DNA from 3 places in the Weissella tructae genome. Region 3 is predicted to be linked to each of the others. Evidence: predicted binding sites of a transcription regulator. Region 3 holds the regulator's gene; each other region holds the start of a gene.
The links. The regulator Rex, encoded in region 3, represses fermentation and respiration genes when NADH is low (regulators of the CRP and FNR family bind a similar motif). The targets are predictions, from matches to a motif close to TTGTGAANTANTTCACAA.

Region 1 (8,287 bases), 320 kb from region 3:
GTCCTTCCTTAGAAGGATGGCTTGCATCGTACTTGTATGATGTCTCAAGGTTTTCAAAGATTAACTTAATAGCTTGCAAGGCCCATGGACGAGTGAAATCAGATGCCATTACTGAAACATATGATTCAAGCGCGTGAGACAAAGCATCCATTCCTGAGTAAGCAACTGTACGCTTAGGTACAGTCATCACGAATTCAGGGTCAACAATGGCTACATGTGGTGTCAATTCGTAGTCAGCCAATGGGTACTTAACATGTGTTGCGTCATCTGTAATAACCGCAAATGGTGTTACTTCTGATCCCGTTCCAGATGTTGTTGGAATGGCAACCATTTGCGTTAATGTTTGCGTTTCAAATGTCACAATACGCTTACGAATGTCGATAAACTTTTGTTGCAACTTACCAAACAATTCTGCCAATTGCGCTTCGTCATCCAATACACCTTCATGGTTTTGGGCGTATTCATATAGGTAACGTCCAATCTTACCAGCATCAAGTGCAGAACCTCCACCAAGCAAGATAACAGTGTCCGGTTGGAAATCACGCATTTGCTTAGCAATATCAACCGCTTGGCTAATCATTGGATCAGGTTGTACCGTTCCGTAGATGCTTGTCTTAACTGGGCTTTGACGCAAAGCTAATTGTTCGGCGACCTTTTCAACGAATCCAAATTGTACCATTCCTGGGTCAGCCACGATAAAGGCACGTTCTACACCAGGCATGTCTTGCAAGTATGAAATGGCGTTTGATTCGTAATAAATTTCCTTTGGCAAGCGAATCCATTGCGGACGGTTACGACGTTGGGCAACTGTCTTAACATTCAAAAGATCGTTTGTTGATAGATTGTGTGACAATGAATTCTTCCCCCATGATCCCGTTCCAAGCGTCAATGATGGACGCATGGCATCGTTATAGATATCTCCAACTCCACCTAGTGCATCGGGTTGGTTAACCAAAATACGTGAAGCACCAATAGCATCTGCATATTCCTTCACAAATGGGTCGTCTTGTGCCCCAATTTGAATTGCTGCATTGTGTCCTGCTCCTTGGTAATCCAACAAAGCTTGCACAATTTCAACACCTTCTTCACGTGAACCTGCCTTATATACTGACAAAAGCGGGCTCAACTTTTCTGAAGACAAAGCTTCACCGATGTTCTTCTTATCTAGTTCAAACAAGATAACATCCTTATCAGCTGGCATTTTAACATCTGCATTTTCAGCAATTGTACGTCCTGGCATTCCAGCAATCGGACCAGTTACACCAAAGCCTTCAGCATTTGCCTTAAACACATAGTCAGCCAACTTCTTGTGTTCCTTCTTTGGTAACAAGTAAGCACCTTGTGCTTGCATTTGCGCCATAAATTCATCGTAGACTTCTTCAGCGATAACAACTGAATTTTCAGTGGCACAAATCATACCATTATCAAAACGCTTAGATAGTAGTAAATCTTCAACCGCACGATTTACATTAGCTGTGGCATCAACGTATACCGCACCGTTTCCAGCTCCAACTCCCATTGATGGGTTTCCTGAACGAAGCGCTGCGTTAACCATTCCAGGACCACCAGTTGCTAAGATTGAGGCAATATCTTGGTTCGTAATCAAAGCATTTGTTGCTTCCATAGAAGGCTTTTCAATCCATTGAATGAAGTGCTTAGGTGCTCCAGCTGCAAGCGCTGCTTCGTAAACGATTTGCGCCGCATGTGCTGATGACTTTTGTGCTTGTGGGTGGAAAGCGAAGATAATCGCATTACGTGTCTTAGCTGTCATCATTGACTTAAAGATTGTCGTTGATGTTGGATTTGTCGTTGGCACGATTCCTGCCAAAATCCCAAGTGGTGCTGCTAATTGAACAGAACCAGTTACCTTGTCTTCTCCAATAACCCCAACTGTCTTATCATGCTTGATTGCGTTGTATACAGATTCAGATGCGAACTTGTTCTTTGTGTCCTTATCTTCAACCACACCACGACCAGTTTCATCGTGTGCTTCGTGTGCTAACAATAATGAATTTTCAGCTCCGGCCAATGCCATTGCTTCTACAATACGATCAACTTGTTCTTGTGTGTAATTTTGGAATTCAAGTAATGCTTCCTTTGCATTCGCAACCAACTTTTCTGTCATTGCAACTGCTGCAGCTGTCTTTTCTTCTTGTGTCATATCTTGCTTTTTATCTGTGCTCATGTTTTTAATCCCCTTTATTTAACGTTTCCCTTACTTCTCTACACACTTAGTATAACACTTCACAAAGTCGTGTCAACAGACTTTGAGAATAAAATCACATAATCATTCTTAACGCACTCTCATCAGCATGTAAGGTTATTTGTCACGTTTTGTGATTTAAATCACAACGTGTTTTTGTTAAAAAATTAGCAGAAAATATTTTCATTTGTTTTTTCGTATCCAATAATTTAAAACAAAAAACCGCTCAAACCCTTGATATAAAGGAATTCTTATTCATTATATGAATTTTAATGCATTTAAACTGATTTAAATTCTACTAATTAGCATTAAATCGATTTACCATTTTTAAAACAGCCCTTTTCTTTTTTTCGTCGTTGTATTATGATTTATGTGTACTCAGAAAGCGCTTTCAACGAGTAGTAACTTACGACATATTCATCGAGTTTGAATGTGTTTTCACAACTGTTTAGACGAATAGGAGATTTATGATGATTGATAATCCAGCAATTCAAGTGAATTCCGAAATTGGGAAGTTGAAGTCAGTTTTGTTACACCGTCCCGGAGCCGAAATCGAAAACATTACGCCTGATACAATGGAACGTCTATTGTTTGATGACATTCCATATCTAAAGATCGCGCAAGAGGAACACGATTTCTTCGCCAAGACATTGCAAGATAACGGTGTTGAAACCGTCTATATTGAACAATTGTTAGAAGACGTCTTACAAGACGAGGCAGTCCGTAACGAGTTCTTAACACGTTACCTAAATGAGCACTACTACACTGGTGCCGCTATGCGTGACATCCGCGACTACTTAAACTCATTAGATCTACACACAATGGTCGCAACTATTTACGCCGGTATCCGTCGTGAATTGGTTGACCTAAAAGAACCTAACTTGCATGACGTATCTGGTTCTGATGCACAAAACCCATTCTTGATTGACCCACTACCAAATGCGTACTTCACACGTGATCCACAAGCCATGATGGGAAATGGTTTGACGATTAACCGTATGACATTCGCCGCACGTCGTCCTGAGTCATTGATTACTGAATTCGTTATGAAGCATCACCCACGTTTCGCCGGCAAGGTCGATATTTGGTTGGACCGTAATACTGATTCACGTATTGAAGGTGGAGACGAATTGGTCTTGAACGACCACACATTGGCAATCGGTGTATCAGAGCGTACATCAAGTCGTGCCATTCAAGCGTTGGCTGAAGAAATGTTCAAGAATCCTGACAGCAAGTTCGATACTGTTGTGGCAATTGAAATTCCACACAACCACGCAATGATGCATTTGGACACAGTGTTCACGATGGTTAACCACGATCAATTCACAGTCTTCCCTGGAATTATGGATGAAGACGGAAAGATGAACATTCAAATCTTGCGTCCGGACAAGGACGGAAACGTCACTTTGCACCCACGTACAAACTTGAAGAAGACATTGATGGAAGTTCTTGATTTGCCAGAACTTGACCTTATTGAAACTGGTGGTGGTGACCCTATCGTTGCCCCACGTGAACAATGGAATGATGGATCAAACAATTTGGCAATCGCACCTGGTGAAATTGTCACATACGACCGTAACTACATCTCTATCAAGTTGATGGAAGAACACGGTATCAAGGTTCACCAAATCAAGTCTAGTGAACTAGCCCGCGGTCGTGGTGGTGGTCGTTGTATGAGTCAACCAATCTGGCGTGACAACATCTAACCCACTACAAACACTTATTACAGACATTAAAGGAGCATAACAATGGTTGAATTAGCACAATTACAAACAATGCAAGGTCGTTCATTCTTGAAGGAAATCGACTACACACCCGCAGAAATGCACGCATTAGTTGACCTTTCGATTGAATTGAAGGCCGAATTGGAAGCTCAAAAGTCTGGTGGGCCAGTTGTTACGAAGTACTTGCATGACAAGAGCATCATCTTGCTATTTGCCAAGACATCTACACGTACACGTTTGTCATTCGAAATTGGTGGTGATGAATTAGGAGCCAACACAGTTTACATTGACCCAACATCAAGTCAATTTGGTAAGAAAGAATCTGTTGCTGACTCTGCTCGCGTCTTCGCTGGTATGGCCGATGGTATTGAATACCGTGGATTCGCACAATCAGACATGGAATTAATGGCTAAGTATGCCGTTGATACTGAAGGTCGCCACAAGCCCGTTTGGAACGGTTTGACTGATGAATGGCACCCAACACAAATGATTGCCGACTTCATGACTGTAAAGGAAAACTTTGGTCACTTAGGAAATGATTTGACTTTGGCTTTCGTTGGAGATGGACGTAACAACGTCGCTAACTCATTGCTAGTTGCTGGATCAATGTTGGGTGTTAACGTACACATCGTTGCCCCTGCTGACCTACAACCAACAGAAGAAGTTCAAGCGATCGCCAACAAGTACGCTGCTGAAACTGGTGCAAAGCCAATGATTACAGCTGATTTGGACGCTGGTGTTGCTGACGCTAACGTTATCTACAATGACGTATTCGTAAGTATGGGAGAAGACAATTGGGAAGAACGTTTGAACCAATTGATGCCTTACCAAGTAAACATGGCATTGCTAAAGAAGTCTAAGCACTTTGACAACGGTTTGATTACAATGAACTGTTTGCCAGCGTTCCACGACTTGAACACAACAGTTGCGGAAGACGTACACGAAAAGTACCCTAACCTAGTTGGTACTGATGGTATTGAAATCACTAACGATGTTTTCGAAGGACCACAAGCACGTCACTTCCAAGAAGCGGAAAACCGCAAGCACTCAATTAAGGCCATCATGGTCGCAACTTTGGGTGACTTGTCTCTATATCCAAAGCAATAAGCCTTAAATTTGTTGCAAAAAATGAATTGTGACATTGTGTTGCAATTCATTTTTATTTTACGGAGAGAGTATTATGGAAAAAGCAGAGGTTAAGAAACTAGGCCTCGTGGCCTTAATTAGTGGAATTGTTACGAGTTCATTAGGGTCCGGAGTCTTCAACGTATCATCTACACTGGCACAAGGTAGTACCGTCGGTGTCTCAATTTTAGCTTGGTTATTCGTGATGGTGGGAATTGGATCCCTTGCGTGGGTCTTCGCAACACTATCAAACTTATTCCCAAAGCTTACCGGTGTCACTGACTATGCATTAGAAGGTAGCGGTAAAATCGCTGCCGTTGCATCCGGTTTTGCCTACTTTGTCAGTGGATTTTGTGGAAACCTAGCCTTCTTATTGATGTTAGGTCAAGCAATTAGTTATTTCTCAATTTACATTCCCGCGCTAGCGCCTTTAGCCGATGGAAGTAGCTTGGTTACAATTATATTTGTATCCGCTTTTTCATGGATTTTGACATGGTTCGTGATTAAGTACGGTGTTGAAAACATGGTGAATTTCAACACCATCATCACCTTCTTCAAAGTTGGTTCATTAGTTGCCTTCATGTTGTTTGGAATTATTTTCTTCCAAGCTGGTCTATTTACAGCCCACTTCTGGGAATCATTTACCAACAACATGGGAAATCTTTCATTCGGTCAAATGACTGGTGAAAGTTTCTACAATCAATTCAGTACCGGAATCCTATCAATGATTTTCTTGTTCGTTGGTATCGAAAGTGCGTCAATGATGGGAGATCGTGCGCAAAAGAAATCAGATGTTGCGAAGGCAACAATGATTGCGACATTTATCTTGTTCTTTATGTACTTCGTGATTACTTTGTTGCCATTTGGTATGTTGCCACAACAAGAATTAGCTAACATTCAAGAACCGGCCCTAGTTTTCGTCGTACAACAAACAGTTGGTCCAATTGGTGGAGCTTTGATGAGTTTGGCTTTGATTATCGCCCTAGTTGGTGCCTTGATTAGCTGGTTCCTACTACCAGTTGAACCATTGCAACGACTATCATCACAAAACATCTTCCCTAAGTGGATGGGTAAAACTAATGAAATTGGCGCCCCTGTCAATAGTTTGATTTTTACCCAAGTATTGATGCAGTTACTGATTTTCACTTTGTTCTTTACAGAGTCAGCCTACATTTTCGCTTTGAGCTTATGTACGGTCGCAATCGTTATCAGTTACTTCTTCGTCGGTTTGTTCCAACTTCAAGTTGGAATTAAGCGCAAGAGCACTGCTTTGATTATCCCAGGTTTGATTGTTGTCTTATTTGAAATCATTGCGGTGGCTGTTTCAGGTATTCAATACCTAGCACTATGTTCATTAATCTTGGTAATGGGATTCATCTTCTATGTACAACATCAAGGAATTCCTAACATCAAACGTGGTGAATGGATCACTATCGGTATCACAACTGTTGCTGCCATCTTCACAATTATTGCCCTAATCAACGGGACAATTACATTGAGTTAAATTGAAAGGATATTATTATGCAAAAACGTGTTATTTTCGCTCTTGGCGGTAACGCCATTCTAACTAACGATGCCTCAGCAGCAGCCCAACAAGCTGCTTTGAAAGCAACGGCTAAGAAGCTTGCTAATTATGTCCAAACACATGATGGTACACAGCTTGTTATCACGCATGGAAATGGTCCACAAGTTGGAAACTTGATGTTACAACAAACGGCTAACCCATCTGAAAAGAACCCAGCAATGCCACTTGATACAGTTGGGGCAATGACGCAAGGTGAAATTGGTTACTGGCTTGCTAATGCTTTAAACGACGAACTTCCCAACAATAACGTCGCTGCATTGTTCACGCGAACACTAGTAGACAAGAACAACCCTGCATTCCAACACCCAACTAAGCCTATCGGTCAATTCTACAACCAAGAAGAAGTCGCAGCCCTACAAGCTGAACATCCTGAATGGCAATTCGTAGAAGATGCTGGACGTGGTTTCCGTCGCGTTGTCCCATCACCAGAACCAATCGGTATCGTAGAAGCATCTGCAGTGGAAGCATTAGCTAACGCTGGTGAAATTCTAATTGCCGGTGGTGGTGGTGGTGTCCCAGTTATCCGCGAAAACAACCAATATGTTGGTGTTGAAGCGGTTATCGATAAGGACTTTACGTCTGCTAAACTTGCTGAAGTTGTTGAGGCTGACGAATTGATTATCTTAACAGCGATTGATCAAGCCATGATTAACTTCGGTAAAGAGGACCAACAAGCGCTTGGTACTGTTTCAGTAAACGAAATGAAGCGTCACGTGGACGACAATCAATTCGCTGCTGGTTCAATGAAGCCAAAGATTCTTGCCTTACTATCATTCGTTGAACGTACAGGTAAGCCCGCTATCATGACTAGTCTTGATAACGTCGGTGATTACGAAGATAATGGCCGTGCAACCATTATCGTTCCCGATTAATATTGATTTAACTTCCCAATCTACATTCTAAACTCCAGAAAAATAGAATAGATATGAAACATGCCATGCAGTCCCCTAGCTGTATGGCATGTTTTTTGTCAAAAATAATGTAGTAACCAAAAAAGCGTACCGAAATTAATCGGTACGCTTTTTCTATTATCTGATTACCAAATCATAACGCGATCTTCAGGTGCTCGATACATACCATCTGATGGTTGTACATCATATGTTGTGTAGAATTCACCAAAGTTAGACATTGTGACATTGGTACGTAACTTAGCAGGCGCGTGCACATCTGAAGCAACCAATAGTTGCATGTATTCAGGACGTGCCTTCATACGCCAAATCTTAGCCCAGTTGTCAAAGAACGCCACTAAATCAGCATCTGCTTCACGTTCTGTGGCTTCAAGCGCGGCTGCAACACCACCCAAATCAGCGACATTTTCGGAAACAGTTAACTTACCATTTACTTTTGCGCTATAGGCATCAAGACCATCAAATTGGGCCACAACTTGATCAGTCTTCGTCTTAAATGCAGCATAGTCTTCGTCTGTCCACCAATTGTTCAAACTTCCGTATTCATCAAATGATGCACCGTTCGTATCAAAGGCATGAGAAATCTCGTGTGCGATAACTGTTCCAATTCCACCATAATTCGCTGATGCTGATTGCTCTAAGCTATAAAATGGTGCTTGTAGAATGGCAGCTGGGAACACAATTTGATTTTGTTGTGGATTGTAATACGCGTTCACTTGATGCGCAGACATATGCCATTCTG
Region 2 (8,287 bases), 120 kb from region 3:
TTTGCACATGTTGCATCGCAATTGATGTTGTCAAACTGCTGACACCTCCAACTGGTGCCACAATTAAGAAGAATGCCAAACACATCAGTAAGACATGGTTAGATAACACGACATTCAACCAAACTAAACTACCACCCATCAATGAGATAATCACAAATACCCCTAAGGCATGATATTCGCCCATCTTAGCCGCTAATTTCGCTGAAATATGCGCCGCAATTAGAATCCCCAGCCCATTAATGGCATACACAATCGAAAATTGTAAAATGCTTAAATCATAGATGGTTTCCAAAACAAATGTTGACCCAGCAATGTAAGCGAACAAACCAGCCATCATAAATGCTTGGGTCCAGGCCATAAACATAAAGCCTTTGTTTGACCACAATGTCTTGAAGGTTTGCTTCGGTGTCATTTGTGCGTGACTATTATCAAATTCTGGGGCAGTTTCAGGTAAGCTGGTATAAATAGCAACCCATAATACTGCGCCTAAAACGGCCAACACAATAAATGTCATTTGCCAGTGTGATAACGCAATAATTACACCACCAATGACTGGTGCCACAATCGGAAAGACACCATTAATCATTTGATTTAATGCGACATTACGTGTTAATTGCAAGCCTTCAAACGAATCCGCAATCACTGCTAACGATAGAACAATCCCAGCGGATCCACCTAAACCTTGAATAAATCGGAATAAGATCACGCCATAAATATTCGGTGTCAAAATAATCCCCACCGTTGCTAAAGTGAAGATTCCCACACCAACCAAAAGGGCTCGTCGACGACCAACACGGTCAGACCATGGGCCAATAATAATTTGTCCAATTGCCAGTCCAATTAAGGATGCGGTAATCGTCAATTGAATCATCGTGGGCGTTGTATTTAGATTTTGTTGCATCTCTGGTAACCCAGGTAGATACAAATCTAAAGACAGTGGTCCAAATGCACTCAAGATTCCCAATAAAAATAATTGCAATGCTCCTAATTTTTGTCGTGCCACAAGCAGTGCCTCCTATTCCATTCTAAATGTTTACATTGTCTTTCATTATTTCACATTTACACCTTAAACAAAACCATCCATTGATTTTTCCTGTATTTCTCTTAAGCCTAGCGCCACATATTTGTTAGAAGTGTTTGACTTTGGTATACTCAACATAAATATTATAGAAACAGGAAGTCATCATGCGCCAACTTATTGATAAATATGCTCACATCATCTCATATCTTTTTTGGGGAGTCATGACGACCCTGATTAGTCTAGGTTCATACGCTCTGTTCTTGGCTGTTTGGGATATAAACTATCAAGTTAGTAATGTCCTATCTTGGATCATTTCTGTAACCTTTGCCTTCTTTGTGAATAAGTACTTTGTTTTCCACTCAAAGACTAGCGGATTCAAAACACTTCTTAAAGAAGGGATTAATTTCTACGGTGCCCGTCTAGGAACACTGGGAATGGAAATCGTGGTGCTTTGGATTGGGGTCAGCGTGTTAAACGGTGATGCTTATCTATGGAAGCTAATTGTTCAAGTCCTGATTTTGATTGCGAACTATCTGGCAAGTAAGTTAATTTTCAAAAAGAACGAAATGGACGCATAATCCTTTCGTCCCCCACGAAAAAATAAAAAGAAGGTGAACGCCTGTCGTTCACCTTCTTTTTTATGTCATTTTTATTTCGTCATGCTTATTTTGACAAATCAACCAAAATCTTAGCTTGTGACTTGTCTGTTGTTAGTGATTCGAATCCCTTAGTGACAATGTCATCCAAGACAATTTCGTCAGTAATAACTGGCGCAACATCTAGTAATCCTTGGCTAACCAAATCAACTGTTTGTTGGAATGATTCACGTGAGTAAGCAATCGTTGTTGTTAGCTTAACTCCTGAATTCATCAATTGCATTGGGTTGAATGAGATTGGCTTTGCAAAGATTGACACGATAACTGATGTTCCGCGTGGCTTTGTGCTGTCAATTGCTTGTTCAAATGTTGCTTGAACTCCGGCAACTTCGAATGATACGTCCGCACCACCTGGGATGATTTCCTTAATAGCGGCCACAGTATCTTCAACCTTGGCTGGGTTGATTACATCTGTTGCGCCCATTGCCAAGGCCTTTTCCAAACGAACATCTGATAGGTCCACAACCACAATCTTAGTGGCTCCAGCAGCCTTCGCTGCCGCAGCGACTAGTACACCAATTGGTCCTGAACCGAAGATAACAACCTTTTGTCCAAACTTCAAACCACCTTCTTTAACAGCTTGCACCGCTACGGCAGCTGGTTCGATTGTGGCGGCCAAACGAAGTGAGAAGTCTTCTGGTAATGGGTAGATGTTCACTTCAGGTACGTTAACCAATTCAGTGAATCCACCATCAGTACTCAATCCCAAGAAGCTGTAACCATCGTAAACATCAACATCATCTGCTGAATCCATGTGGGTAACAGTTGGGTTAACTGCGACATGATCTCCAACCTTAACCTTTGTCACATCTTTACCAACACGTTCTACCACACCTGAGAACTCGTGTCCCATTGTGATTGGTGCTTGTCCACCAGTCAATGCATCCATCTTTTCAACAGGAATGAAAACGGGTCCTTCCAAATATTCGTGCAAGTCACTTCCACAAATACCAGCATAGGCCACCTTAACGACAACTTCGTTGTCCTTCGTTGGCTTCAATTCTACGTCTTCTACTCGAACATCCTTTACACCATGCCATACTGCTGCTTTCATCATTAAGCCCCCCATTGACTTTGTCTTGTTTATATCTCTCTACACTTCATATTTTAAACTTTTAAAATCAAAAAGCAAGCATAAATGTTACTTTTTTCACATTCTTTTTATACGCCACCTTTTTTCACGAACAAAGCCCCTAAAAACAAAAGAACACCGTCAAACAGGACGATGTTCAGATTTTAAATTAAAAATAGATTGTTCAAAACAATATATGACGTCATCTAAATGATGATTAATTGTGTTTTAATTCACGATATAACCACCCTGATACGATCAATATTTAAAGTGATTCAACCGTTCAAAATCCCCTGCCTTTATAGCGTCAACGCCGTTTCCAAAGCAACCAACATCATATCCTTGAATGATGTTTGACGCTCTTCTGGTGATAGGGCTTCATCACGGTAAATATGGTCCGAAGCGGTTAAGACATCCAAGGCACGGAAATGTAATTTCGCACCTAGTAAGTAAAGACCAGCCGCTTCCATTTCTGTTCCCAATACGCCGTAATCCTTTAGCTTATTCATATCAATTTCATCGTTATAGAAACGATCTGCCGCAAAGATATTACCCACTTTAACTGGAACATTCAATTCCTTGGCCTTATGAAAAGCTGTGTCCAATAAGGCAAAGTCTGGCGTTGCTGACCAATAAATACCTGGTCCAAACGTTTGCGCAATGACCGCTGAATCAGTTGACGCACCAGATGCTAAAACAACATCCCCCAATTCGATATCATCAGCCATCGCACCAAATGAACCCACACGCATAATGTTCTTCACACCGTAGACGCTGACTAATTCATTCACATAAATAGACATAGATGGAATTCCCATTCCTGAACCTTGTACCGAAACGCGGTGTCCCTTGTAAGTTCCAGTGAATCCCAACATGCCACGAACATCATTCACTTGCACAACATCTTCCAAAAATGTGTCCGCAATATACTTGGCACGCAATGGATCTCCTGGCAACAAAACTGTTTCGGCGTAGTCACCTACGTTGGCGTTGATATGTGGTGTCATTTTGATATCCTCCCAATTATTTCCCGTTTGTTAGTTCCGTTAAAAATGATGTTCCGGCAGGCCCACCTGCTACACCAAAATTAGCGAGTATTGTTTGTCCCAAGTCCGCAAATGAATGCCGGACACCTAAGTCATGACCGACCACCATACTTGGTGAATAGGCCAACAAAGGTACTTGTTCACGCGTATGATCAGTCCCCTTAAAGCCAGGGTCGTTCCCATGATCAGCTGTAATCAACAACAAGTCATCCGCGTGAAGATGCTGCAAAACATCACCTAGTCGTGCATCAAACGCCATTAAGGCTTCCCCCATCCCTTGAGGGTCACGACGATGACCATACATGGCATCAAAATCAACTAAATTAGCAAAGACGAAACCACTAAAGTCCGTTGCCACCCATTTATCGACTTGATCCATCCCATCCATATTTGATTCAGTGTGTACCCCTTCAAGAATACCTTCACCAGAAAAAATATCATTTACTTTCCCAATACCAACCACTTGAACCCCTGCATCTGACAAGCGGTTCAAATCTGTTTGGCCTGTTGGCTTCAGCGTAAAGTCATGACGATTCGCTGTACGCTTAAACGATAGACTATCCGCTCCAATAAATGGTCGGGCAATAATTCGTCCAATCATATTAGGCGCTTGATTGACCAACTTTCGGGCGTATTCACAAATACGATATAACTCATCTAATGGCACCACATCTTCGTGGGCTGCAATTTGCAAGACAGAATCCCCAGACGTGTAAATAATTAACGCGCCTGTATCAACTGCTTCTTGTCCATAATCACGAATGACATCAGTCCCAGAATAGGGGCGATTAACCAATAAAGGTCGCCCTGAAAATGCGGCTAATTCATCCATAATTTCAGCTGGAAAACCATTCGGATAGGTTGCTAATTCCGTTTCAACCGGCAAGCCCATCATTTCCCAATGACCATCCATACTATCTTTTCCTGCTGATGTTTCTTGCATAACGCCAAAATCTCCAATTGGAGTCTCAACGGGTGCTACGCCCATAATTGGCGTAGGACGTGCAATATTCCCTAACCCTAATTTTTGTAAATTAGGTAATTTTAAATTTCCTTGAAAATGTGCCCCCACATGTCCAAGTGTATCTGATCCGACATCTCCATACTTCGCTGCATCGGGCGCAGCGCCAATTCCTACTGAATCTAACACAATACTAAAAACACGCTTATAAGCCATCGTTTACTCTCCCTTTTAACAGAAAACGTTCACATATAATTCTCAAGTCAGTGTAGCAACGCTACGTCTCGGCTTGCTTTTAATTTTGTTTCATTGGCTGTTTAATAATCGCCAGTATAATCTTCTTCATTCATAATCGCGACAGAAGCACTGACACCTAGACGACTTGCGCCAGCGTCAAGCATAGCTAATGCTTCTTCTCGTGTATGGATACCCCCAGAGGCTTTCACCCCTAAGTCAGGACCCACAGTTTCACGCATCACTTTAACATCCGCAATCTTAGCACCACCAGTTGAAAAACCAGTTGATGTCTTAACAAAGTCTGCACCACCATCACGTGTCGCTTGACTTGCCAACACAATTTCTTCTGGTGTTAACAAGGCTGTTTCAATGATGACCTTTAGAATAGCGTGACGGGCATGAGCTGCTTCAGCTAATTGATGAATTTCATCAGTTACCATGGCCACATTACCGGCCTTTAATTCACCAACATTAATCACCATGTCAACTTCAGTTGCGCCGTTTTCAATCGCATCAATTGTTTCCGCTACTTTAATTGCTGTTGTATTTGCTCCCAAAGGGAAACCAATCACTGTACAGGTGGCGACATCAGTTCCCTTTAATGCCTCCGCGACAGTTGCTACCCAATAAGGATTAATACAAACAGAAGCAAAACCATAGGTCTTTGCTTCTGCTGCAATTTCTAACACTTGTTCTCGTGTTGCATTGGCCTTCAATAGGGTGTGATCCATTGTGCCTGCTAGGTCAGTTAGTGTCATTGTCATAACGCAATCTCCTCATAAAATATTAAGTTATTTTGAGATTGCCCTAGCCCTCAAATTATCGACAGTCTCCGCGCCACACCACTGTCACCCGCTGCGGTATTTGCAACCGCTTACAACATTGATTTTAAAGACATGTTGGCTGTTTGTCAATTAAAAATAAAAACGCTTTCATTTCATCGACGAACCGGCAAACCATTGAAAAAATATCAGCTAGTCCAACCTAAATGGTATAGCAGAAAAAACAACTGAATATAAGTAATCTCCCCACCAACGTAAATCGTTTTTTCACAATATCAAACACCCTATTCTGGTATATCTATACCATTAAAAAAACCATAAAATAACACTATCTTTTTGTTTTGAAAGCGATTACATTAAGTGTGTATCAAATAGGAAAATATGTCTTGGTTCATTGTTTTTGCGGAGGAAACAGATATGAATGATAAAGTTACGCAGTTTTTAGAAAAGTATTTACAGCCTGTTGGGGTTAAGTTAGCGGCCAACAAACCATTAAATGCGATTCGTGATGGTATTGCCTTGAGCATGCCCCTGGTTATCGTTGGATCAATGGCTTTGTTGATTGCCAACGGATTCTCAATTGAACCCTTTAAAGAATGGTTAATTAGTACCGGTATCTTTGATTGGCTAGTTAAGATTGTGAATTCTAGTTTCGGTTTGATTGGTTTAGTCGCCTCATTTGGTATTGCTTACCGCTATGCTGAATCACATGGTACAGATGCCTTGTCAGCCGGAGTCTTGTCATTGGCAAGCTTCTTCTTGATTACACCTGATTTGATGGGTGGCGCTGAAGGCTTGCAGACAGGAATCGCCTACAGTTACCTAGGTGCTGGTGGTTTGTTCGCTGCTATCTTAGTCGCCTTAATCAGTACAGCCATCTTTAACTGGTTCGTGAGCCATAATATTCGAATTAAGATGCCTGACGGTGTGCCACCTGCTGTCTCAAACTCATTTGCGGCGTTGATTCCAGGTTTCGCTATCTTGGTCTTCTGGGGACTTGTTTATGCCGGAATGCAAATGACACCATTTGAAAACGTACACCAAATTCTACAAGTTTTGTTAGGACAACCATTGAGTGCCTTTGGTGGTTCATTGGCCGGTGCGATTGTCGTGACTATTTTGACATCACTACTATGGTTCATCGGAATCCACGGTGGTAACATCACTGGTGCTGTTATGAGTCCCATTTGGCTAGCCTTGATGGCTGAAAACTTGAGTGCTTACCAAGCAGATGCAAATGCAGTTATGCCACATATCGTGACACAACCATTTATGGACTTCTTCGTTTACCTTGGTGGTGGAGGTGCCACATTAGGATTAGTTTTGGCTATGTGGATCGTCGCTAAGTCTGCCCGTTACAAGACGCTTGAAAAATTGATTACACCACCTGGAATGTTCAATATTAATGAACCAACAATGTTCGGTGTGCCAGTTGTTTTGAATGTTAGCCTAATTATTCCATTCGTGATGGTACCGGTTGTAAATGCCATCATCACCTATACTGCAATGGCAACCGGTCTTGTCCATGCGACTGTCGGAGTGGTTGTTCCTTGGGTAACACCACCAATCATTTCTGGTTTCTTGGCTACTGGATCACACATCTCAGGAGCCCTACTACAAGTTGTTTTGATTATCATCGACGTACTACTTTACTTGCCATTCATGCGTAGTATTGACCGCGCTGAATACGCACAAGAATTAGCAGCCACAGAAAACTAACAAAAAGAGGAATTCGATATGCATGAATTAGGTATCTCGATTTATCCATCGCAGTCATCTTTTGCTGACATGCGTGATTATTTAAACACCGCTCATGATTTAGGTTACAGCCGTATCTTCACCTCACTCTTAGAAGTTACCGGCGATACGCAAGAAGTGGTCGACAAGTTTAAGCAAATTATTGCCCACGGGAATGACTTACACATGGCCACAACCATTGATATCAATCCCCGTTTGTTTGATCAACTAGGCATCACCTACGATGACTTAAGTTTCTTTCACGAACTTGGTGTCGCTGCGATTCGTTTGGATGAAGGCTTTACTGGCTATGAAGAAGCCAAGATGACCTACAATCCATACAACATTAAAATTGAAACGAATATTTCACGTGGCCAACACTACATTGATATGGTCTGGGACTTTGGGCCTAATCCACGTAATTTAATCGGATCACATAATTTCTACCCACAAGTTCGAACAGGATTAGAGCAAGGCTACTTTGTGGAGACGACATTACGCTACAAGCAATACAATCTAGAAACATCAGCCTTTATTGATGGTGATACTGGAAAATTAGGCCCTTGGCCAACGTCTGACAAAATGGTTTCAATGGAAGCACAACGTCAAATGTCACCAAGCAGCCAGGTCCAACTACTGAAGCAATTAAATGTGATTGATAATTTGTTCATTAGTAGTTCATTACTAGATGCCACTGAATTAGCGGCGATCCGTGATGCGTATCTAACGCCCTATCCTGTTTTGGAAGTCACTCTAGCCGATGACATTTCGCAAC
Region 3 (8,287 bases):
TTAACCATTAATTATCTTATCACTCTCACATAAATTACACAATAACTAAATAATGTTTTCATCTAGGTTATAAAACATTAAAGGACATTGAATTTATAGCGTGGTATAATAGGACATTAAATAATTTATATTAAAAAAAGAGGCATTATAATGAGCGACTCAGTTTCGAAAACCCAATATCTGCAAACTATCTTAGAACTAAGTGGTGGTGATGAAACAACTAAAATTTCTAACAACCAAATCGCTGACCATTTGCATGTGACACCTTCATCAGTGTCTAACATGCTTGCTAAGTTGCAAGAAGCGGGTGAAGTTAGCGTCGTACCATACTATGGTGTGACACTAACCGAACCAGGACGTCAAACCGCCCTACGCCTAATCCGATCACACCGTTTGTTTGAAACATTCATTGTGGACAATTTGAAGCTCCCTGTATCAGTTGCCCACGAAAACGCTGATCACCTTGACCATGATGCCAGTGGTTTGCTTATGGACGCCCTAGACAACTTCTTAGGCAACCCTAGCTACAGCCCACATGGTTTGATGATTCCAGACAACGAAAATCATTACGAACCAGAACACTGGACAAAGTTAATTGACGCTGCTGACGGACAAGAAGTCACAATGAAGAGTTACACGGAAGACCTTGAGCTACTACAATACGTTGAAACGGTTGATCTTCCACTAAATTCAACATGGAAGATTAAAGCACGCCTACCATTTGAAGGTCCTATGATTCTAGAAAACGGTGAACGTGAACTACAAATCACACAGCACGCAGCATCATTCATCTACATTGTTTAACACACTAGATTGTTTGATAGCTATCATTTAAAACGCAGTATCTCTAGTTAAACAAAAAAGACGTATCCCCGAGGATACGTCTTTTTTTATGCATTTTATTACTTCGCCTTTGATTGCTCTTTTAACTTCTTAGAAGTCTTGTAAGCCTTCTTCAAACGCTTCAAACGGTACAAAGCACGCAATACTTGGTAACCAGCTAATGCGATTACCCAGAAGATAGAAAGTGCTTCTGTAAACATCTTCATCTTTGTCATTGGTGTTGTCTTTTGTTGTCGTACTTCTTTCTTTGATACACGTAATTCCTTCATGTATTTGTCCCCCTATTATTTAATCCAACGATTATCTGCAGTAAAGGCATTTTTAGCTTCCTTTGGCGCACTATCCCAATCGTACGTCTTCGTTAGCTCACCTTGCATCATGACACGTCCAGCTTCAGCCGTGTAATTACAAGTAATTAAAGTAATGACCTTTTTACCTGGAATATCATGTGTCCATTGTACATCTGTACTCTTGATTCGTTCCAAATCTGTCGCAGTGTATTCATAGACCTTCTTCATATCCGTCAAATAGATTTTTTGTCCTACTTTTCCTTCATAGTACAACGGAGAAAACATTAATGTCTTACCACTTTCACCTTGGATAAAGTGACTTGATAGAGAATAATTCCCCTCACCCATCTTTTGATCGGGATACATTGTTCCTGCCCCAAGTGACAAGACAAGATCATCAATCCCATTAGCAATTGGCACTGATAAACCAATTTCAGGCATCGCAATAAATCCAACAAAGTTTACTTTTCCAGCATTCATCCGCGCTTGCAAAATTTGCTCTGCTGTTAATGATTTAACATCTCGCCATTCGTACTTTGCATCTTCCTTACTTGCGGCTTCAATCGTTGTTTGACTGACCTCTGGGCGGAAATTTTGTAGCACGAAGTGTGCGATCTGATTATGAAAAATTAATGCCAATGAAATTGTAATTAGAACAATAAACATTGTTACGCGCATAAATTTACTTTTAAAAAATTGACCGATTGCTTTCATACAGTACTCCTACTCTTTAATTAATTGTTCGCATCGAACGTATTAATAAAGTATAGCAGAGTTTGCAATTCATTGGTAAGGTCTACGTTTTGGACACGCACATTCTTTGGTACATCCAAACGTAATGGCGTGAAGTTCAAGATACCTTGAATATCAGCATCTGCCAAACGCGTCGCAATTTCTTGGGCAACTGGCGCCGGTACAGTCAAAATTGCAACTTCAATGCGTTGTTCACGAATTTGTGTTTCCAATTCATCCATATCGTAAACTGGCACACCACTTTGAATCGTGTTAACGATATCAGGGTTAACGTCAAAGGCCGCAGAAATACGCGCATTTGAGCTTTGGTGGAAGTTAAAGTTCAACAAAGCATGTCCCAAGTTACCTACCCCAACTAGGGCCACAGAAGCTAAGCTGTCTTGGTTCAAAATGTCTCCAAAGAATTCCATCAATTCTTTAACATCATAACCATAACCACGCTTACCCAGTGCACCAAAGTATGAGAAGTCACGACGAATTGTCGCTGCATCAAATTTAACGGCTTTCGCAAGTTCATTTGATGAAATACGAGTTACACCTGAATCTAATAGAATGTTCAAGTATCGGTAGTAAATTGGCAAACGCTTAGCGGTTGCCTTTGGGATTGCTTTATCAGTTGTTTGCATTTTCATTTCATCAGTCATAATGGTCTCCTAAATCTTCACATACTGTCGGATTGAAATCGTGAAGATAACATATAATAACCCTACTATAACATATAGTAGGGTTATTATGTGAATTATTTAACATTTATTTTATTCACAGACTCTACTAAAAGCATGTCTGTTGATAAATATTAGTTCTTTGGCTTAGGCTTACCTTTGTTCTTACGATGCTTACGCTTCGCCTTTTTCTCTTGTGCAAAACGATCTTGACGTGATTGCACTTCAGCCACTTCATTTTTCACAAACTTTTTAGTTTGTGAAGAACGTGTTGAAACTTCAGCCTTTTCAGTAACCTCAGTTTTAACTGTCTTTTTCACAGACTTTGCCTTTACGTCACGCTTTTCAGGGCGACCTTCACGCTTAGCTGCACGTTCAGCAGTTGCACGTGACTTCGTCAACAACTTAGGTTGTCCAGTCACTTGTTCGATTTCAACAGCAACCATACGACGCATTTCACGCAAGTCGTGATCATTACCGAAAGAAATCACAACACCTTCACGAGACATACGTCCAGTACGTCCAGCACGATGTGTATACGTTTCACCCATACGAGGCAAATCGAAGTTAATAACCGCTGGTAGACCTGGAATGTCTAGTCCACGAGCTCCCACATCAGTTGTCAAAAGGAACTTTGACTTTCCTTCGCGGAAAGCACGCATGGCCTTTTCACGTGTTGAACTAGAGTCTCCACGAACCAATGTTGCCATTCCAATGTGTTCGTGTGCCAAAAAGTTAGCTGTGTTTTTCAATTGCTTAGTTGTATTGAAAAATACCATTGCTTGGAAATTCTTTTGTGATGCTAATTGACGCAAACGCTTGTTACGTTGGTCGTTAGCTGTTAACCAGAATTCGTGCTTAATACGTGTTGGAATTGGCACGTCACGTTGGTCAATTGTTTCAAATTCACGAGAGAAAATCTTAGCAGGGATGGCTTCATCTACTGCTGTTGCTCCAAACAATGCCACTTGAATGTCATCGTCTTTCGCGGCACGCCAAACTTGTTCAATTTGTTCTTGCGTCTCTTCACGAAGCAATTCATCCGCTTCGTCTAAGATAACCGTACGTAAGCGGTGTAACTTTAACTTTCCGGCACGTACCAATTCAGATACACGACCTGGTGTTCCGACGATAATTTCTGGATGTTTCTTCAAACGATCCAATTGGTTCTTAACGTTTGCGCCACCAGTAACAGACAAAACACGTAATCCAAGTACAGTTGCCCATTCACGCATGACACGTGTTGTTTGCATCGCTAATTCTTGTGATGGTGCCAATACCAACAATTGTTCCCCATCTTCAGGTGTCAATGTTGGCAAAATTGGCCATGTAAAGGCCAAAGTCTTTCCTGTTCCAGTTGGTGCCAATGCGTTAATTGATACGCCATTAGCCATTGGTTCTGCAACAGCTGTTTGAATTGGTGTCCAATCCGTAATTCCTGTTGCTTTTAATTTCTCTTCAAAACGTGTATCCATGTCTATTCCTTTACTTATCAGCCGGGAACACAATGCCCGCTGATTGACGTAATGCTGTCAAAACTAGATTTACACGTTGACTAAGCATTAAGAGTTCATTGTATTCTGTTTCTGTTTCCGTACGCTTTTCTAGCATATCCGCAAATACTTCTGCTTCAACAACCATTGGATTATCTTGTCCAGGTTGTGCGATATCGTGACGTTCACCTGATTCGTCAATGTATACAGCCCCATCAAGTTCTGCAATACTATCAACAATCAAAGTATCCTTGCGGCCACGAATTTCTGTATCTTGGTATGAATTACTCATCTTACCAAATTCTGCGACCATGTTAAAGTCTGGGTATTGTAAAATAGCTGTCCCACGTCCATCTGCACCATTACGCAACAAAGTTGGGTAATAATGACTTTCTGTAGGTAGTCCAAACAATTTTACAATGGCATAAATTGGGTATACACCCAAGTCAGTCAATGCCCCAGCACTAAATTCACGTGTCAAAACATTGGGTTCTTCACCTGCTAAATAGGCATCGAAACGAGATGAGTACTTTTCGTAAACAAATGTTCCACCGGAAATCACCGGCATTTCTTGCACTTGTTTTTCAATCGCCTTAAAGGTTGGTTGATAGATATGACGCGCAGCTTCAAACATGCGTACCTTAGGATGACGTTGCAACAAATCATAAATCATTTCAAATTCTGTTGGATTTGAGAAAATTGATTTTTCAACGATGATGCTAACATCATGCATAATTGCTGCCTTTGCTTGTTCAAAGTGCAAACTATTAGGTGACGCAATGTACACAACATCAACGCCACTGGCATAAAACAAATCTAAATCAGTGAATACATCAACAGTCGCACCTAGGTCAGCCGCAAACGCTGCCCCCTTTTCTGCATTTCGTGAGTAAACATGTGTTAGTTCATAGCGACCTGTTTGATGGGCTGCTTCAACAAACATCTTAGTAATCCAGTTAGTTCCAATAATTCCTAATTTTAGTGTCATGTCTGATCTCCTTGTCTTTCTATCTCATAAACGTTTCTTAGCGTTTAAATGCTTGTTTAATTATAGCATATTCAACCTTAAAGACTGGTGTAACAAGGCTACTCATTGCCGACTATCACTAGTCAAAATAAAAACATCTTTTGCTTACATAAACAAAAGATGTTTTCATAATTAGTTCTTTTCAAACACTGTGATTGATTCCACGTGTGTTGTTTGTGGGAATTGGTCAATTGGTTGTACATCACCCTTGATGTGGTAACCATTTTCAATGATTTGAACGGCGTCACGTGCCAATGTTGCTGGGTTACAGCTAATGTACACGATACGTTCTGGTGCCATACCAGTCGCAGCCACGATCAATTCTTCAGTCAATCCCTTACGAGGAGGATCCACGAAGATAACATCCGGCGCAACTTCAGCGTCTTGCCATTCAACCATCTTCTCTTCAGCCTTACCAAGTTCGAACTTAACGTTCTTAATGTTGTTGATGTCAGCGTTACGCTTGGCGTCGTCAACGGCACCAGCAACAATTTCGACACCGATAACTTGCTTAACTTGATCAGCAATCGCCAATGAAATTGTTCCGATTCCTGAGTACGCGTCAATAACTGTGTCAGTAGACTTCAATTCAGCCTTTTGCGCAGCCATTTCGTACAAGCGTTCTGTCATTTGTGGGTTCACTTGGTAGAATGAGTTTGGCCCGATGGCAAAAGTCTTTCCTAGCAATTGATCCTTAATTGTAGACTTACCCCATAGGATGTTGTTCTTTTCTCCCATGATAACGTTAGTCTTTTCTTGGTTAACGTTTTGTACAATTGACTTAACTTCAGGCAATGCAGCGCGAATGTCTTGTACGATAACTTCAGCCAATGGCAACTTCTTTGAACGTGTAACCAAAACAACCATCATTTCATGACTGTAGTAACCACGACGAACCATGATGTTACGGATTGTTCCCTTGTGGATTTCTTCGTTGTACGCTTCAGTGTGGTACTTACGCAAGATATCACGAACAACCAAGATTGCTTCGTCGATCTTTGGATCTTGGATCAAGAAGTCTTCAATTTCAACCAAACGGTGTGATCCACGACGGTAGAAACCAGTCGTCAACAATCCGTTGATTTCACGTGTAGGGATTTGAGCCTTATTACGGTAACCCCAAGGGTTATCCATCCCCATAGTTGGTGCGATTTCAACGTCAACGTGTTGCTTGTTGAAAACGTCCGCAACTTGCTTTTGCTTGTGCTTCAATTGTGCATCGTAGTTCAAGTGTGCCAATGGGGCAATACCAGTCAACAATGCGTTTGCTTCGATTTCATTATTACGGTCTGGTGATTCAACCAAGCGCTTGATTACACGTCCAAAGGCGTATGTACTTGCAACTTTAGTAACCCCAACCAATACGCGTTCTCCAGGAACAGCGTTTGTAACGAAGATAGGAAAATCGTCTAACTTAACGACTCCGTTTCCTTCGTATGTGATGTCAATAACATCAGCTTCAATTTCTTGATTCTTAACAACAGGTGCTTTACGTTTCATTTCATTTTCTCCTTTTGGTTTTTGCGACAACCATAAGTGACTAGTATAGCATAACTTTATGGTCGTCCGCTATTTGTTCTTAAATTTGTCAAATAAAAAAAGCAGGCTGCAAGCAGCCCGCTTTATCCTACATTGCGCGTAAGGCTGCAATTCGGCTTGCCATTGGTGGATGCGTATCGAATAGGCTATTCATCGCTGATCCCTTTTTCAATGGATCACCAATGTATAATCCCGCACTCGAATCTGAAACATTTTCAGGTCGCATCGGTTCACTCTGGCTAATTTTTTCTAATGCACCAATCATGGCTTGTGGATTACGTGTTAACTCAACTGCTCCAGCATCCGCTAAATATTCACGATTACGTGAAATCGCTAGTTGGACAATCGTTGCTGCAATTGGCGCTAACAGTAAAGCCGCAATTGATAATACAATCCCAATGATATTACTTTCACGATTATCATCTCGACGACTACTCATCACCCAGAAATTTGTCGCAAAGTTTCCTACCATGGCAATGGCTGCTGTCAATGCAACAGCAAGTGTTTGTAGACGGATATCGTAATTTTTAACGTGGGCCATTTCGTGGGCCATAACCGCTTCTAATTCTGCTCGACTCAAACGAGACATGATACCAGTTGTTGCCGCAACCGCCGCATTTTCTGGATTATTTCCAGTCGCAAACGCATTAGGACTTGGATCATTAATGATGAAGACACGTGGCATTGGCACTTTCGCAACCATCGCCATGTCTTCGACAATATGCCATAGTTCTGGCGCTTGCCCAGGTTCAGTAATCTCTTGTGCATTGTTCATACTCATGACAACTTCAGATGATTGACTGAACATGTACATGGCGTACACTAATGCCCCCACTGACGTCACTAAAATACCACTTGTGATATTACCCCACATGAAGTATCCCAATGCAGCACCAACAAGTGCCATGACAAAGAAGAAACCAAGAAATAGAAGAATTGTATGACGCTTGTTTTTGGCGATTTGCTCAAATAACATCGCTTCCTCCTAATTACTTACCGTCATCCCCAAATGAGATGGTTGGTACTTCTTTTTCTTCAGCTGGTGTTTCCAAGAATTCTTCCGGCTTAAAGTTGTGGACACCCGCAATAATGTTTGTTGGGAATGTTTCTAACTTTGTGTCGTAACTTGAAACAGATGAATTGTACAATTGACGCGCATATCCAATCTTGTTTTCAGTGTTTGTCAATTCTTCCATCAACTTGTTGTATTGTGCAGATGCCTTCAAATCAGGGTATGCTTCAGCAACCGCGAATACACTCTTCAAACCAGCTGACAATTCGTTTGAGACAGCCATCTTTTGTTCGTGGTCACCATCAGGAATTTGTGTCAATTGGTTACGCAATGACACAACCTTTTCCAAAGTACCCTCTTCAAAACGGGCGTATCCCTTAACTGTTTCAACTAAGTTAGGAATCAAGTCGTTACGACGCTTTAGTTGTACGTCAATTTGACTCCATGATTCCTTTACGTACATACGTGACTTTACCAAACCGTTGTATGTGTTAATCCAAACAATCGCAATAATTGCGACAATGGCAATCAAAATCCAAATTTGCATATAAGCCTCCTAAAATTCACTATCCTGTTAATGGCTTTTATTATAACATTTCAAGCTTAGTTTCCGCGACGATTCCACCATAAATGGCCAAAAGATGCAGAGACTAAGATACCTGTTGTTC

Region 1: adhE (bifunctional acetaldehyde-CoA/alcohol dehydrogenase) is a predicted target of Rex. The motif match lies at 2,335-2,352, and genes of this name have one in related genera.
Region 2: WS08_RS05170 (2,3-butanediol dehydrogenase) is a predicted target of Rex. The motif match lies at 2,971-2,988, and genes of this name have one in related genera.

The regions. Positions count from the first base shown of each region.
Region 1 covers NZ_CP007588.1:1,249,836-1,258,122, forward strand. The annotation lists gene adhE (bifunctional acetaldehyde-CoA/alcohol dehydrogenase) at 1-2,185, opposite strand, end outside; gene arcA (arginine deiminase) at 2,674-3,909, shown strand; gene argF (ornithine carbamoyltransferase) at 3,952-5,034, shown strand; gene WS08_RS06200 (APC family permease) at 5,108-6,556, shown strand; gene arcC (carbamate kinase) at 6,574-7,509, shown strand; gene WS08_RS06210 (M13 family metallopeptidase) at 7,674-8,287, opposite strand, start outside.
Region 2 covers NZ_CP007588.1:1,056,917-1,065,203, forward strand. The annotation lists gene WS08_RS05160 (multidrug effflux MFS transporter) at 1-1,003, opposite strand, end outside; gene WS08_RS05165 (GtrA family protein) at 1,186-1,599, shown strand; gene WS08_RS05170 (2,3-butanediol dehydrogenase) at 1,685-2,731, opposite strand; gene deoD (purine-nucleoside phosphorylase) at 3,049-3,756, opposite strand; gene WS08_RS05180 (phosphopentomutase) at 3,773-4,972, opposite strand; gene deoC (deoxyribose-phosphate aldolase) at 5,074-5,757, opposite strand; gene celB (PTS cellobiose transporter subunit IIC) at 6,193-7,494, shown strand; gene WS08_RS05195 (DUF871 domain-containing protein) at 7,513-8,287, shown strand, end outside.
Region 3 covers NZ_CP007588.1:932,330-940,616, forward strand. The annotation lists gene WS08_RS04505 (metal-dependent transcriptional regulator) at 151-804, shown strand; gene WS08_RS04510 (hypothetical protein) at 903-1,112, opposite strand; gene WS08_RS04515 (class A sortase) at 1,128-1,847, opposite strand; gene WS08_RS04520 (redox-sensing transcriptional repressor Rex) at 1,868-2,530, opposite strand; gene WS08_RS04525 (DEAD/DEAH box helicase) at 2,683-4,023, opposite strand; gene WS08_RS04530 (Gfo/Idh/MocA family protein) at 4,034-5,029, opposite strand; gene rlmD (23S rRNA (uracil(1939)-C(5))-methyltransferase RlmD) at 5,201-6,568, opposite strand; gene htpX (zinc metalloprotease HtpX) at 6,696-7,583, opposite strand; gene WS08_RS04545 (LemA family protein) at 7,597-8,166, opposite strand; gene WS08_RS06780 (phosphatase PAP2 family protein) at 8,223-8,287, opposite strand, start outside.